Regions from separate parts of the Mesorhizobium sp. SEMIA396 genome, predicted to be linked through region 2. Evidence: predicted binding sites of a transcription regulator. Region 2 holds the regulator's gene; the other holds the start of a gene.
What was found. The regulator PhoB, encoded in region 2, activates phosphate uptake and scavenging genes when phosphate is short. The targets are predictions, from matches to a motif close to TGTCATNNANCTGTCAT.
Positions count from the first base shown of each region.

Region 1: phnF (phosphonate metabolism transcriptional regulator PhnF) is a predicted target of PhoB. The motif match lies at 4,500-4,516, and genes of this name have one in related genera.

Region 1 is NZ_JANIFC010000005.1:31,695-38,218, reverse strand. Features, by position in the region: gene NP503_RS14025 (sugar ABC transporter ATP-binding protein) at 1-1,412, shown strand, start outside; gene NP503_RS14020 (ABC transporter permease) at 1,409-2,374, shown strand; gene NP503_RS14015 (zinc-binding alcohol dehydrogenase family protein) at 2,441-3,460, shown strand; gene phnF (phosphonate metabolism transcriptional regulator PhnF) at 3,712-4,464, opposite strand; gene phnG (phosphonate C-P lyase system protein PhnG) at 4,596-5,057, shown strand; gene phnH (phosphonate C-P lyase system protein PhnH) at 5,057-5,668, shown strand; gene NP503_RS13995 (carbon-phosphorus lyase complex subunit PhnI) at 5,670-6,524, shown strand, end outside.
Region 2 is NZ_JANIFC010000008.1:45,134-51,657, forward strand. Features, by position in the region: gene xylF (D-xylose ABC transporter substrate-binding protein) at 109-1,149, opposite strand; gene NP503_RS19550 (ROK family protein) at 1,420-2,667, shown strand; gene phoB (phosphate regulon transcriptional regulator PhoB) at 2,684-3,373, opposite strand; gene phoU (phosphate signaling complex protein PhoU) at 3,390-4,097, opposite strand; gene pstB (phosphate ABC transporter ATP-binding protein PstB) at 4,124-4,948, opposite strand; gene pstA (phosphate ABC transporter permease PstA) at 4,966-6,282, opposite strand; gene pstC (phosphate ABC transporter permease subunit PstC) at 6,279-6,524, opposite strand, start outside.

The DNA.
Region 1 (6,524 bases), on a different contig from region 2:
TCCACGCCATCGTCGGCGAGAACGGCGCCGGCAAATCCACGCTCATCAAGCTTCTGACCGGCGTCATGCCGCGCACCTCCGGAGAGATCGCCTGGGAGGGCCAGCCGGCTGCCCTGGCGACGCCGCATGAGGCGATGGCGCTCGGCATCAATGCCGTGCACCAGGAAGTCGTGCTGTGCCGCCACCTGACGGTCGCCGCCAACATGTTCCTCGGCGAGGAGAATTCGCGCTTCGGCATCCTGCAGCAGCGTGCCATGGTCAGGCAAGCGCAGACCATCATCGACGATCTCGGCTTCGACCTGCCGGCGCATGTCACGCTGGGCGACCTCACTATCGGCCAACAGCAGCTGATTGCTGCCGCACGCGCCACCGTGCGCGGCACCAAATTCCTGATCTTCGACGAGCCGACCGCCTACCTCACCCGCAAGGAGGCCGACCAGCTCTTCACCCTGATCCGCCGGCTGAAGGGCGAAGGCGTGACGATCATCTACATCAGCCATCGCATGGAGGAGGTGTTCGAACTCGCCGACCGTGTTTCCGTGCTGCGCGACGGCACGCTGGTCGGCACCCGCAACATCGCCGAGACCAACGATGCCGAGCTGGTCAAAATGATGATCAACCGCTCGATCGAGCAGGTTTATCACAAGGAGCATTTCACGCCGGGCGCCGCGATCCTCGAGGCGAGGAGCCTGTCCGGCAAGGGCTTCGAAAATGTCTCGATGACGGTTCGCGCCGGCGAGATCGTCGGTCTCTATGGCCTGATCGGCGCCGGACGGAGCGAGTTCGTCACCACGCTCTACGGCCGCCATCGCAAATCGGCCGGCCAGATTCTGTGGGAAGGCAAGGAAGTTCAGGTCAACTCCGAACATGACGCGATCAAGCTCGGCATGGCGCTGGCGCCGGAAAGCCGCCGCGACCAGGGCCTCTGCCTCAATCTGCCAGTCGGCTTCAACCTGAACCTGCCGATCTACAAGCGTATCTCGAACAATCTGCTGATTTCGAGCACGCAGGAGAAGACGCAAGCCGATCGCCAGATCGCCGATCTGCGCATCAAGACACCGACGCGCGGCGCGCTGGCATCCAGCCTGTCGGGCGGCAACCAGCAGAAGATCGTCATCGGCAAATGGCTGGCGCACGGCGCCAAGCTGTTCATCTTCGACGAACCGACGGTCGGCGTCGATGTCGGCACCAAGGCCGAGATCTACCGCCTGTTCAGCGCACTTTTGTCAAAGGGCGCCGGCATCATCCTGATCTCGTCCTATCTGCCGGAAGTCTATGAACTCGCCGACACGCTGCATGTGTTCCGGCGCGGCAAACTGGTGGCGACGCACGGTTTTCACGCCGCCAGCCACGAGGATATTCTCACTCAGGCGCTCGCCGAGAAACAAGAAAAGCTGGGAGGACAGATATGAGCACCGAGGCGATCGCCGTCGAAAAACCGAAGCGCAACTACAACGTCCTGTTTGGGCTGACGCTTTTGGCGCTGCTGGTTCTGCTCTGGATTCTTCTCTCCGTGGCGACGACGAGCTTCGCCTCCGCCAACAACATGGCCAATCTCTTGCGCCAGGGCTCGATGATCGCCATCATGGCGGTCGGCCAGACCTTCGTCATCATCACCGGCGGCATCGACCTGTCGGTCGGCGCCGTGGTCGGTTTCGCCACGGTGGTCGTGGCCATGATGATCAATGCCGGCTTCCCCATCTGGCTCGCCATTCTGGTGACGCTGCTGGTCGGCGTCGCCATCGGCATGTTCCACGGCTTCGGCATCGTCAAGATGGGCCTGCCACCCTTCATCATCACGCTGGCAACGCTGACCTCGCTGCGCGGCATCGGCCTTTTGATGACCAACGGCAATTCGATCAACATCAACAGCGACACCTTCACCGCCTTCTCGCGCAATTCCTTCATCGGCATCCCCAACCTGTTCTGGATGGTGATCCTGGTCGGCATTCCGGCCTATATCTTCCTGCACCACAGCCGCTGGGGCCGATACCTGTTTTCGGTCGGCTCCAACGCCGAGGCTTCGCGTCTGTCCGGCGTCAATGTCCAGCGCACCATCTACATGGCCTACACGCTGTCGGGCCTGTGCGCCGCCTTTGTCGGCGTGCTGCTGGCCGCCCGCATCGGCATCGGCAACCCGACGCAGGCCGAGGGCTGGGAACTGCAGGCGATCGCGTCTTCGGTCATCGGCGGCACCTCGCTGTTCGGCGCCGTCGGCTCGGTGCATGGGCCGCTGCTCGGCGCCTTCATCCTGGCCACCATCAACAACGGCGCCAACCTGCTCAACGTCAATTCGTTCTGGCAGCGCATCATCACCGGCGCGCTGATCATCATCATCGTCTACTTCGACGGCCTGCGCCGCCGCGGCAAGTAGCGATCCCGCAATCAACCGCCGGCCCGCCACACCAACGGGCCGGCGATTTCATGACTGGATTAGCGCATGAAAGCCGTCCTCTGCCGTTCGCCCGGCGATCTCGTCCTTGAAGACCGGCCCGCACCAGAGGCACCGCCTCCCGGCTGGGCGCTGGTGGCGGTCAGCCATGTCGGCATCTGCGGCACCGACTACCACATTTTCGAGGGCAAGCACCCGTTCCTCGCCTATCCTCGCATCATGGGCCATGAGGTGTCGGGAACGATCGTCGAGACCGGCGACGGCGTCGATCTTGCCGTTGGTGAGCCCGTGGTGATCAACCCCTATCTTTCCTGCGGCAAGTGCATCGCCTGCCGGCACGGCAAGCCCAATTGCTGCCTCAGGATCGAGGTGCTGGGCGTGCATCGCGACGGCGCCATGTGCGAACAGATCCTGGTGCCGGCGCAAAATCTCTATCCGGCCAACGGCCTGTCGCTGGCCGACGCCGCCGCAGTCGAGTTCCTGGCCATCGGCGCGCATGCCGTGCGGCGCGCCCGCGCCGACCCCGGCGCCCGCACGCTGGTCATCGGCGCCGGCCCGATCGGGCTCGGCACCGCCATCTTCGCCCGCATCGCCGAACTCGACGTGACGCTGCTCGACATGAGCAGTGAAAGGCTCGCCTTCGCCGCAAATGAGCTTGGTTTCCAGACCCTCGACGGCTCGCGCGGCGCGGTGCCCGATCTGGTCAGGCAAGCGACATCAGGCGAAGGCTTCGATGTGGTCTTCGACGCCACCGGCAACACCCAGTCGGTGCAGTCGGCCTTTGCCCATGTCGCGCATGGCGGCACCTTGGTACTGGTCTCTGTTGTCAAGGACGACATCAGCTTTTCCGATCCGGAATTCCACAAGCGCGAGATGACGCTGATCGGCAGCCGCAACGCCTTGCGCGCCGACTTCGATCACGTCGCCGCCTCGATCCGCAACGGCGCCGTTCCCCTGGCCAAGCTCGTCACACACCGCACCACACTCGCCGGCACGCCGCGCGATCTGGCTCGTTGGGCACATGAGAAATCGGGCCTGATCAAGGCTGTGATCGAGGTCGGATCATAACATGGCAGACGGCGAAGCCGGTCCGAATTGAAGACGCCCGCGCAGGTCGACCCCCACTCCGTCTCGGCTTCGCCGAGCCACCTCTCCCCCGATCGACGGGGTAGAGGAAGGGTGCGAGCTTAGCAAGGCGGGCTCCTTCCTCTCCCTCCGGAGGGGGGAGAGGTGGCTCGGCGAAGCCGAGACGGAGTGGGGGAAGGCGGTCCTCAAACGCCAAGTCGCTGAAAAATAAGCGCGACCGAGCTGTCCACTCCCTACAGCGCCGACAGCTTCAGCTCCACCCGTTCGGCCGGAAACCGCGACTCGGAAAACTGGATCGGCTGGCCGTCCGGCGTGACGTTGACGGCAACCGTGACCAGCACGATGGCGCCCGGCTGCAGGTCGAGGTCGGCAAGGTCCGCCGCATCGGCATGGCGCGCCGACAGCACGGTCGATTGCCTGAGATAGTCGTCTATGCCGAACCGCGCCAGCGATGCGGTGATCGAGCCTGTTTCCGCCATCGCGGCATCGATGCCGGCAAAGCGCCGGGCCTCGAACCAGCCGGCAGCGCGCGACACCGGCCGTCCGTCGGCTTCGCCGCGCGTTTCCAACCGGATCACATCGGCTCCCTTGGGAAGACCCAGTCCCTCGGCGACGCGCTGGCTGGCCGGCTCGACCGACGAGGCGAGCAGGACGATGTGCCGTTCCGTCGTCTGCCCTTGCAGTCCTGTCGAAAAGCGTGTGCGCGCCCCGATCGGATAGGACAGCCGCTTGCGCGACAGCACGAAGGTGCCGCGCCCCTGCTCGGCCCGCAGCACGCCTTCCCTTACAAGGGCCGATATGGCGCTGCGCACCGTGTGACGGTTGACGCCATAGCGTTCTGCCAGCGCCACCTCCGGCGGCAGCGCTGCATTCTCCGTGAAATCGCCGATGGCGATCGCATGCAGGATCTTGTCGGCAATCTGCCGCCACAGCGAAACGCCACTGCGCCGCTCGATGCCGTCCGCTGACAGCCGCCCGACCCTCATTGCCCCCCACCTTCCAGCGCCCAGTCTTCTATCGCTGTCATCCACCCGTCATGGACACGCGCTAGATAATAGGTATAATTTGTATAGTTGTCTATATCAATAGACAAATTTAGCCACGAGGACGATAGCTTATGCGAGGACAGGAAGCCCGCGACCAGGCCGAGCGCAAGGCCGCCATGGCAACCCTTGCGCAATCCAGCGGCGATGACATCGTACGGCTCTGGAATGAGGCCGGACTGCCTTCGGACGCCGAGTTGCTGCGCGGCCCCGAAACCGGCCTTGTCACCCTGCGCGGCCGCATCGGCGGCGGCGGCGCCCCTTTCAATGTCGGCGAGGCGACCGTTACCCGCGCCACCGTCCGGCTGCCCTCCGGTCAGGTCGGCCATTGCTATGCGCTTGGCCGCGACAAGCAGAAGGCGAAGCTGGCGGCCATCGCCGACGCGCTGTGGCAGGACCCTGCCCGCCGCAATGAGGTCGAGACCGGGCTGATAGCGCCCCTGCGGTCGGCTCTAACCGCAGCGCATGAAAAACGCCGCGCCGAGACGGCGGCAACGAAGGTGGATTTCTTCACCATGGTTCGCGGAGAAGACTGATGGACATTGCAGCGCAATCGATCGAGGGCGGTTTCGCCGATCCGGTCTTCGACGCCCAGACCGTGTTCCGCGCCGTCATGGACGCAATGGCTCGGCCGGGCAGCGTGCAGCCGCTGCCGGCCTTCGCCCGCCCGCCGGCGCCGCTCTCGGCGACCGCCGGCGCCATCGCACTGGCGCTGTGCGATAACGACACCCCGCTCTGGCTCGACCAGGCCCTGCAAGCTTCCGCCGCGATCAGATCCTGGCTTGGGTTCCACACTGGCGCGCCCGTGGCCAACACACCGGCCGATGCGCATTTCGCCTTCATCGCGGCCCCGGCCGAGATGATGTCGCTTGATGGTTTTTCGCAGGGCACGCAGGACTATCCCGACCGTTCGACCACGTTGATCCTGCAAGTCGGCGATCTCGTCTCCGGCACGCCGCTGTTGCTCGAAGGTCCCGGCATCGAAACCAGCGCCACGATCGCGCCGGCACAGATGCCGCGCCATTTCGTCGAGCAGTGGAAACAGAACATCAAGCGCTTTCCGCGTGGCGTCGACATCATCCTCGTCACATCAGGCGGCATTGCCTGCCTGCCGCGCACGACGCGCATCAAGACGATGGAGGCGTAAGATGTATGTCGCGGTAAAAGGTGGCGAAGCCGCAATCGCCAACGCCCACAGCCTGCTTGCCGACCGCCGGCGCGGCGACCGTTCGGTGCCGGCGCTTCGCCTCGACCAGATCGTCGAGCAGCTGGCGCTCGGCGTCGACCGGGTGATGAGCGAAGGCTCGCTCTACGATCGGGAGCTGGCCGCGCTCGCCATCGTCCAGGCGCGCGGCGACATGATCGAGGCGATCTTCCTGGTGCGCGCCTATCGCACCACGCTGCCACGCTTCGGCTACTCCAAGCCGATCGACACCGCCACCATGCTGGTCGAGCGGCGCGTGTCGGCGACCTACAAGGATCTGCCCGGCGGCCAATTGCTCGGGCCCACCTTCGACTACACGCACAGACTGCTCGATCCCGAGCTTGCCGCGGGGGCCGAGGTCGCCGAGCCCTTGCTGCGCGAGACGGAAGCGCAAGCCATGCCGCGCGTTTCGGCCATCCTCGCCCGCGAAGGCTTGATCGAACCGGATGGCGACATGCCGCAGGACCATGTCCCCGGCGACATCACCCGCGAGCCGCTGGAATTCCCAATGGCGCGCGACATCCGCCTGCAGGCGCTGTCGCGCGGCGACGAGGGCTTTTTGCTGGCGCTCGGCTATTCCACCCAGCGCGGCTATGCCCGCAACCATCCCTTCGTCGGCGAGATCCGCATCGGCGAGGTCGAGCTCGAGTTCGACGTTCCCGAACTGCCCTTCGCTGTCCCGCTCGGCACTGTCCGCATCACCGAATGCCAGATGGTCAACCAGTTCAAAGGCTCGGCCAAGGCGCCGCCGCAGTTCACCCGCGGCTACGGCCTGGTCTTCGGCCAGAGCGAGCGCAAG
Region 2 (6,524 bases):
TGCCGGAGCCCAGCCTAGAAGCTATCCGCATGATGCGGAAACAGAATTCTTTGAGAAAACGCCGCGGCTTTTGGGCCGCGGCGTTCAGATATTGCAAAGTGGTACGGATCAGTTGCAGGCCGCCACGGTGCCGGCGGCGACACCCGCGCAGACTTCGTCCTTCTTGATCCAGCCGGCGTCGATGACGACGTTGAGATTGTCCTTGGTGATGGCAACCGGGGTCAGGAACAGCGACTTGACGGTGTTGCCGCCCGGCGTCGTGAAGTCCTTGGCGCCGGCGATGTCGCTCGTCTTCTTGCCGTCGGCCAGTTGCGAGGCGATCTCGGCGGCATTCTTGCCGAGCTCCCGCGCGTCCTTCCACACCGACACGGTTTGCGTGCCGAGGGCGATGCGGTTCAGCGCGGCGTGGTCGCCGTCCTGACCCGAGACCGGCACGGTGCCGGCCAAGCCTTGAGCCGTCAGCGCCGCGACGACGCCACCGGCAGTGCCGTCATTGGCCGCGACCACCGCGTCGACCTTGTTGTCGTTGGCGGTCAGGAACTGCTCCATGTTCTTCTGGGCGTTGGCGGGCAGCCAGCCATCCGTGTAGGCTTCGCCGACATTCTTGATCTTGCCGCTGTCGATGGCTTCCTTGAGCACTTCCATCGAGCCCGAGAACAGGAAGTCGGCATTGGGATCGGCACCGGAGCCCTTGATGAAGACGTAGTTGCCTTCCGGCTTGACCTTGAACACTTCGCGGGCCTGCATGCGGCCGACTTCCTTGTTGTCGAAGGTCAGATAGAAGACGTCCTTGTTCTCGATCAGCCGGTCATAGCCGACGACCGGAATGCCTTCGTCCAGCGCCTTCTGCACGGCCGGGCCGATGGCCGAAGCGTCCTGCGCCAGGATGATCAGGGAATTAGCGCCCTGCGAGATCAGGCTTTCGACATCGGTAAGCTGCTTGCCGGGATTGGACTGCGCATCGGCGGAGATGTACTTGTCGCCGGCGGCCTCGATCGCCGTCTTCATGGCGGCCTCGTCGGTCTTCCAGCGTTCTTCCTGGAAGTTGGACCACGAAACGCCGACAACCTTGTCCTTCGCCTGCGCGACAGACGCGAGCGTCAGCGACATGGCGGCACCCGCCAGGATGGCGGCCGTGAATCTTTTCATATTATCCTCCCTGCGCCGCGTATGGCGCGACCAAACTGACCCGAGGGCCGGCACAGAGGCTCTATTTTTTCGAGCCTCGAAAAAATACTGGGCCAACGCCCGAACGCTGTCAACATCGATTCTGATGGATTTTGATGTCATTTCGAGTTTTTTTCGAGTCTCGGAATAAATAAATGACACGGCATGCAGCTTCTGCCAGTATTTACCGGCGTCACCGACAGCGTTCCAGGGGCAGGAGGAACCGCGGCGACCGGGAGGATATGAAAGAACATGTCGGTCGGAATCCGCCACGACGATCTGCGCCGCCGCAACCGCGCCATGGTGATCGCGGCAGTGCGCCGCGCCGGACAGCCGTCACGAACCGAGATCGCCGCGACCACAAGCCTCAGCCATTCGACCATCTCGGCGATTTCATCCGACCTGATCGTCGAAGGCATCCTGACCGAAAGCAAGCCGAGCGAGGCCGGCTCGCTCAAACGCGGCCGGCCGCAGGTCGGCCTCAGTCTCAATCCGGAAGCGGCCGCGGTAATGACCGTGGTGCTGTCGCTGAACTTCCTCTCCGTCGCCGTCATCGACTATGCCGGCCAGGTGATATCCGAGGAACAGCGCCGGCTGGACACGCTGACGATGTCGCGCGAGTCGCTGATCGGGGAATGCACGGCCATCGTGCGGCGCCGCCTGGCAGATCCCGACCTGGACGTGCGCAGCATCGCCCGCATCGCGCTGGCCATCCAGGGCATCACCGACACCCGTGCCCGCGCCATGCTGTGGTCGCCGATCACGCCGCACACCGACATCGCCTTCGCTGACATATTCGAAGACGAGTTCGGCATCCCTGCCATAATGGAGAACGACTGCAACATGATGGCGGTGGCGCTGCGCTGGCGCGACCCCGATCGTTACCGCGACGATTTCATCGCTATCCTTTTGTCGCACGGCATCGGCATGGGACTGGTGCTGAAGGGCGAATTGTTCACCGGCACCCATTCTTCGGGCGGCGAATTCGGCCACATGATCCATCGGCCGAACGGCGCGCTATGTCGCTGCGGACGGCGCGGCTGCGTCGAAGCCTATGCGGGCAATTACGCCATCTGGCGCAACGCCAGGCAGATGGGCGAGGATGCAGAACCCGTCGCCGATGTCAGCGACGCCGACATGCGCGCCCTGGCTGCCGCGGCCCGCGAAGGTGACGGACCCGAACGGGAAGCCTATCGCAAGGCCGGCGAAGCGCTCGGCTACGGCCTCGGCAGCCTGTTCGCGCTGATCGATCCGGCGCCGGTCGCCATGGTCGGTGTCAGCGCCGCCGCCTTCGACCTGATCGAGCCGGCATTGCGGCAAGCGATTGCCCAGACCGCCGGCGGCCAGCATTCCAAATCGATTTCCTTCGACACCGAGCCGAACGAACTGCCGCTGATCCGCGAAGGCTGCGCCATGCGGGCGCTGATCTTCGTCGATCAGGAGATTTTTGCGCCGGGCGTGCAGGCGAGATCCGGTTTCGGCGGCAAGAACGTGGCGTGAGTTCAAACGAGGGAGTTCAGTCCTCTCGGATGGCGTATCCGGCCCCACGGATCGTGCGGATGACATCAGGCATACGGCCATTGTTGACCGCCTTGCGCAGCCGGCCGACATGCACGTCGACCGTGCGCTCGTCGATGTAGATCGTCTCGCCCCAGACATTGTCGAGCAGCTGGCTGCGCGAGAACACGCGGCCTGGATGGCGCATCATGAATTCGAGCAGGCGGAATTCCGTCGGCCCAAGCCGGATCTCGCTCTTCTTGCGATAGACACGGTGCGACTCGCGATCGAGCACGATATCGCCGACCTTTAGCACGCTGGACAGCACTTCCGGCTTGGCCCGGCGCAGCAGCGCCTTGACCCTGGCCATGAACTCCGGCGTCGAGAAGGGCTTGACCAGATAGTCGTCGGCGCCGGTCGACAGGCCGCGCACGCGGTCGCTTTCCTCGCCTCGCGCGGTCAGCATGATGATCGGCAGCCGCTCGGTCTCGGGACGCATTCGCAGGCGCCGGCAGAGTTCGATGCCCGAAACCGCAGGCACCATCCAGTCGAGCACCAGAAGATCGGGAACGTTCTCCTGCAGCCGGATTTCGGCCTCATCGCCGCGCGTCACCACCTCGACCTGGTAACCTTCGGATTCAAGATTGTAGCGGAGCAGCACGCCTAGCGGCTCCTCATCCTCCACCACCATGATGCGTGGTGCGATCATCGGCTGGTCACCCTTGTTATGCCGCTGGCGCGGACATTGCCGTCTCGTCCTGCTTCGGACGATTGGCTGGCAGCTGCGTGCCGGTCAAAACATAGTAGGCATTTTCGGCGATGTTGGTCACGTGGTCGCCGATCCGCTCGAGGTTCTTGGCGCAAAACAACAGGTGCGTGCACGCCGTGATGTTGCGGGGATCTTCCATCATGTAGGTCAGCAGCTCGCGGAACACCGAGGTGTATTTGACGTCGATGCGTTCATCATTGTTTCTGAGCGTGGCAAGCGCTGCCGCGTCAGCGGCGGCATACTCGTCGACGACCCCCTGCACCTGGATCAGCACCAGCTGCGCCATCGCGTCGATCGAATGCGAAAGATCGTGCGGCGTGACGCTCAGCCCGACAGTGCCGACGCGCTTGGCGATGTTCTTGGCAAGGTCGCCGATGCGCTCGAGGTCGCCGGCCATGCGGATCGAACCGACCACCGCACGCAGATCGTTGGCCATTGGCTGGCGCTTGGCGATCAGCGTGATGGCGCGATCGTCCAGCTCGCGCTGGCGGGCATCCATGATCGCATCGTCGGAAACCACGCGCTGCGCCAGCGCATTGTCCGAATTGAGCAAAGCCTTGGTCGAGCCACTGACCATCGAGCGGGCGAGATCGCCCATGTCGCGGATCAGCTGGCTGATCTGCTCCAGATCCTCATCGAAAGATGCAACGGTATGTTCACCCATGATCTTCGTCCCTCATATGCCTGAGCTCAGCCGAACCGGCCGGTGATGTAGTCCTGGGTGCGTTTGTCGTCGGGGGTGGTGAACATCTTGTCGGTGGCGCCCTCCTCGACCAGATAGCCTAGATGGAACATCGCGGTGCGCTGCGACACGCGCGCTGCCTGCTGCATCGAATGGGTGACGATGACGATCGTATAGTTCTGGCGCAGTTCGTCGATCAGTTCCTCGACGCGAGCAGTGGCGATCGGGTCGAGCGCCGAACACGGTTCGTCCATCAGGATCACCTCGGGTGACACGGCGATGGCGCGTGCAATGCACAGACGCTGTTGCTGGCCACCGGAAAGACCCGTGCCAGGTTCCTGCAAACGGTCCTTCACCTCGTTCCAGATCGCCGCCTTCTTCAAGCTCGACTCGACGATCTGATCCATGTCGGCCTTGCGCTTGGCCAATCCGTGGATGCGCGGGCCATAGGCGACGTTCTCGTAGATCGACTTGGGGAACGGATTGGGTTTCTGAAACACCATGCCGACGCGCGCCCTGAGTTCGACGACATCGATGTTCTTGTCGTAGATGTCTTCTTCGTCGAGCGTTATCTTGCCGGTTACCCGCGCGGAATCGATGGTGTCGTTCATGCGGTTGAGGCAACGCAGGAAGGTCGACTTGCCGCAGCCGGAGGGGCCGATCAGCGCCGTCACCTGATTCAGGCGGACGTCGAGATTGACATCGAACAGCGCCTGCTTCTCGCCATAGAACACGCCGACCTTGTCGCCACGCATTTTGATCACTTCGTTCGACTTGGCGTTCATCTTATCGCCCACTGCATTTTCAAGGGACTGTTCGGTCATGATGTTCATACCAAAATGCCTTTTTTCTACCAGCGCCGCTCGAACCGACGCCGAAGCACGATCGCGGTGATGTTCATGGCCATGAGGAAGACGAGCAGGATGATGATCGCGCCCGACATGCGCTCGACGAAGGCGCGTTCGGCCTCGTTCGCCCACATATAGATCTGCACCGGCAGCGCAGTGGCCGGATCGAAAGGCGTCGTCGGTGGATCGGCGACGAAGGCGACCATGCCGATTAGCAGCAGGGGCGCGGTTTCACCGAGCGCACGCGCTAGACCGATGATGGTGCCGGTGAGGATGCCGGGTGCGGCAAGCGGCAGGATGTGCTGGAACACCATCTGCATCTTGGAGGCGCCAAGACCGAGAGCCGCCGAGCGGATCGACGGCGGCACCGCGGCAAGTGCAGCGCGCGTCGCGATGATGATCGTCGGCAGCGTCATCAGTGTCAGCACCAGGCCGCCGACGAAAGCGGCGGAGCGCGGCATGCCCAGGAAATTGATGAACACCGCGAGGCCGAGCAAGCCGAAGACGATTGACGGCACCGCTGCCAGATTGTTGATGTTGACCTCGATAAGGTCGGTGAAACGGTTCTTCTTGGCGAACTCTTCCAGATAGATGGAGGCGGCGACGCCGATCGGCAGCGCCAGGAGCAACACGATCACCATCATATAAAACGAGCCGATGATCGCCACGCCCATGCCCGAGGTTTCCGGGCGGCTGGAGGCGCCGTAGGTGAACAGGCCGCTGTTGAAGTGCTCGGCCATCGCGCCCTCGGCCTTGAGCTTGTTCATCCAGGTGATCTGCTGGTCCGAGACCTTGCGTCGCGCTTCCTCGACACTGAGGTCGATCTGGCCCTTGAAAGCCGAGTCGAGATTGGCGGCGGCGAGGATGTTGACGTTGCGTGTCGTGCCGATCACGGACGGATCGGCGGCAACGATGTCGCGCAACTGGACGCGGGCGCCTTCCGACAGGAAGCCCTTGAGCTTCTGGATCATCGGCTTGTCATCAGGAGAGATGCCGAGCTTGGCCACAAGCGCGTTTTCGGCGAGCTTGGGATAATTTGCCTTGATCAGAACGCTCGGATCGGTTGCACGCTTGCCGGAAGGATCGATCACCTTCTCGTCGAACGAGATCGGCAGTGATACCGTCGTCTGCCAGAAGGCGGTGTAGCCTTTCGAGACGATGGTGATCAGCATGATTGCCAGGAACGCCAGGCCTACGGAAATCGCCACGACGCCATAGAAGCGGAAACGGCGTTCGGCGGCGTAACGGGCCTTCAGGCCGATGTCGCGGCGCGGATGGGCCGCCGCCCTGACCATCGTATCCATGGAAATGTCGGTCATTCGTACTGCTCCCGATATTTGCGCACGATGTAGAGCGCGACGATGTTCATCACCAACGTCAGCGCGAACAGCGTCAGGCCGAGTGCGAAGGCGACCAGCGTCTGCGGCGAATTGAACTCGAGGTCGCCGGTGAGCTGGTTGACGATCTTGACGGTGATGGTCGTCATCGCCTCGAACGGGTTGATGGTGAGGTTGGCGGCGACGCCCGCCGCCAGCACGACAATCATCGTTTCGCCGATGGC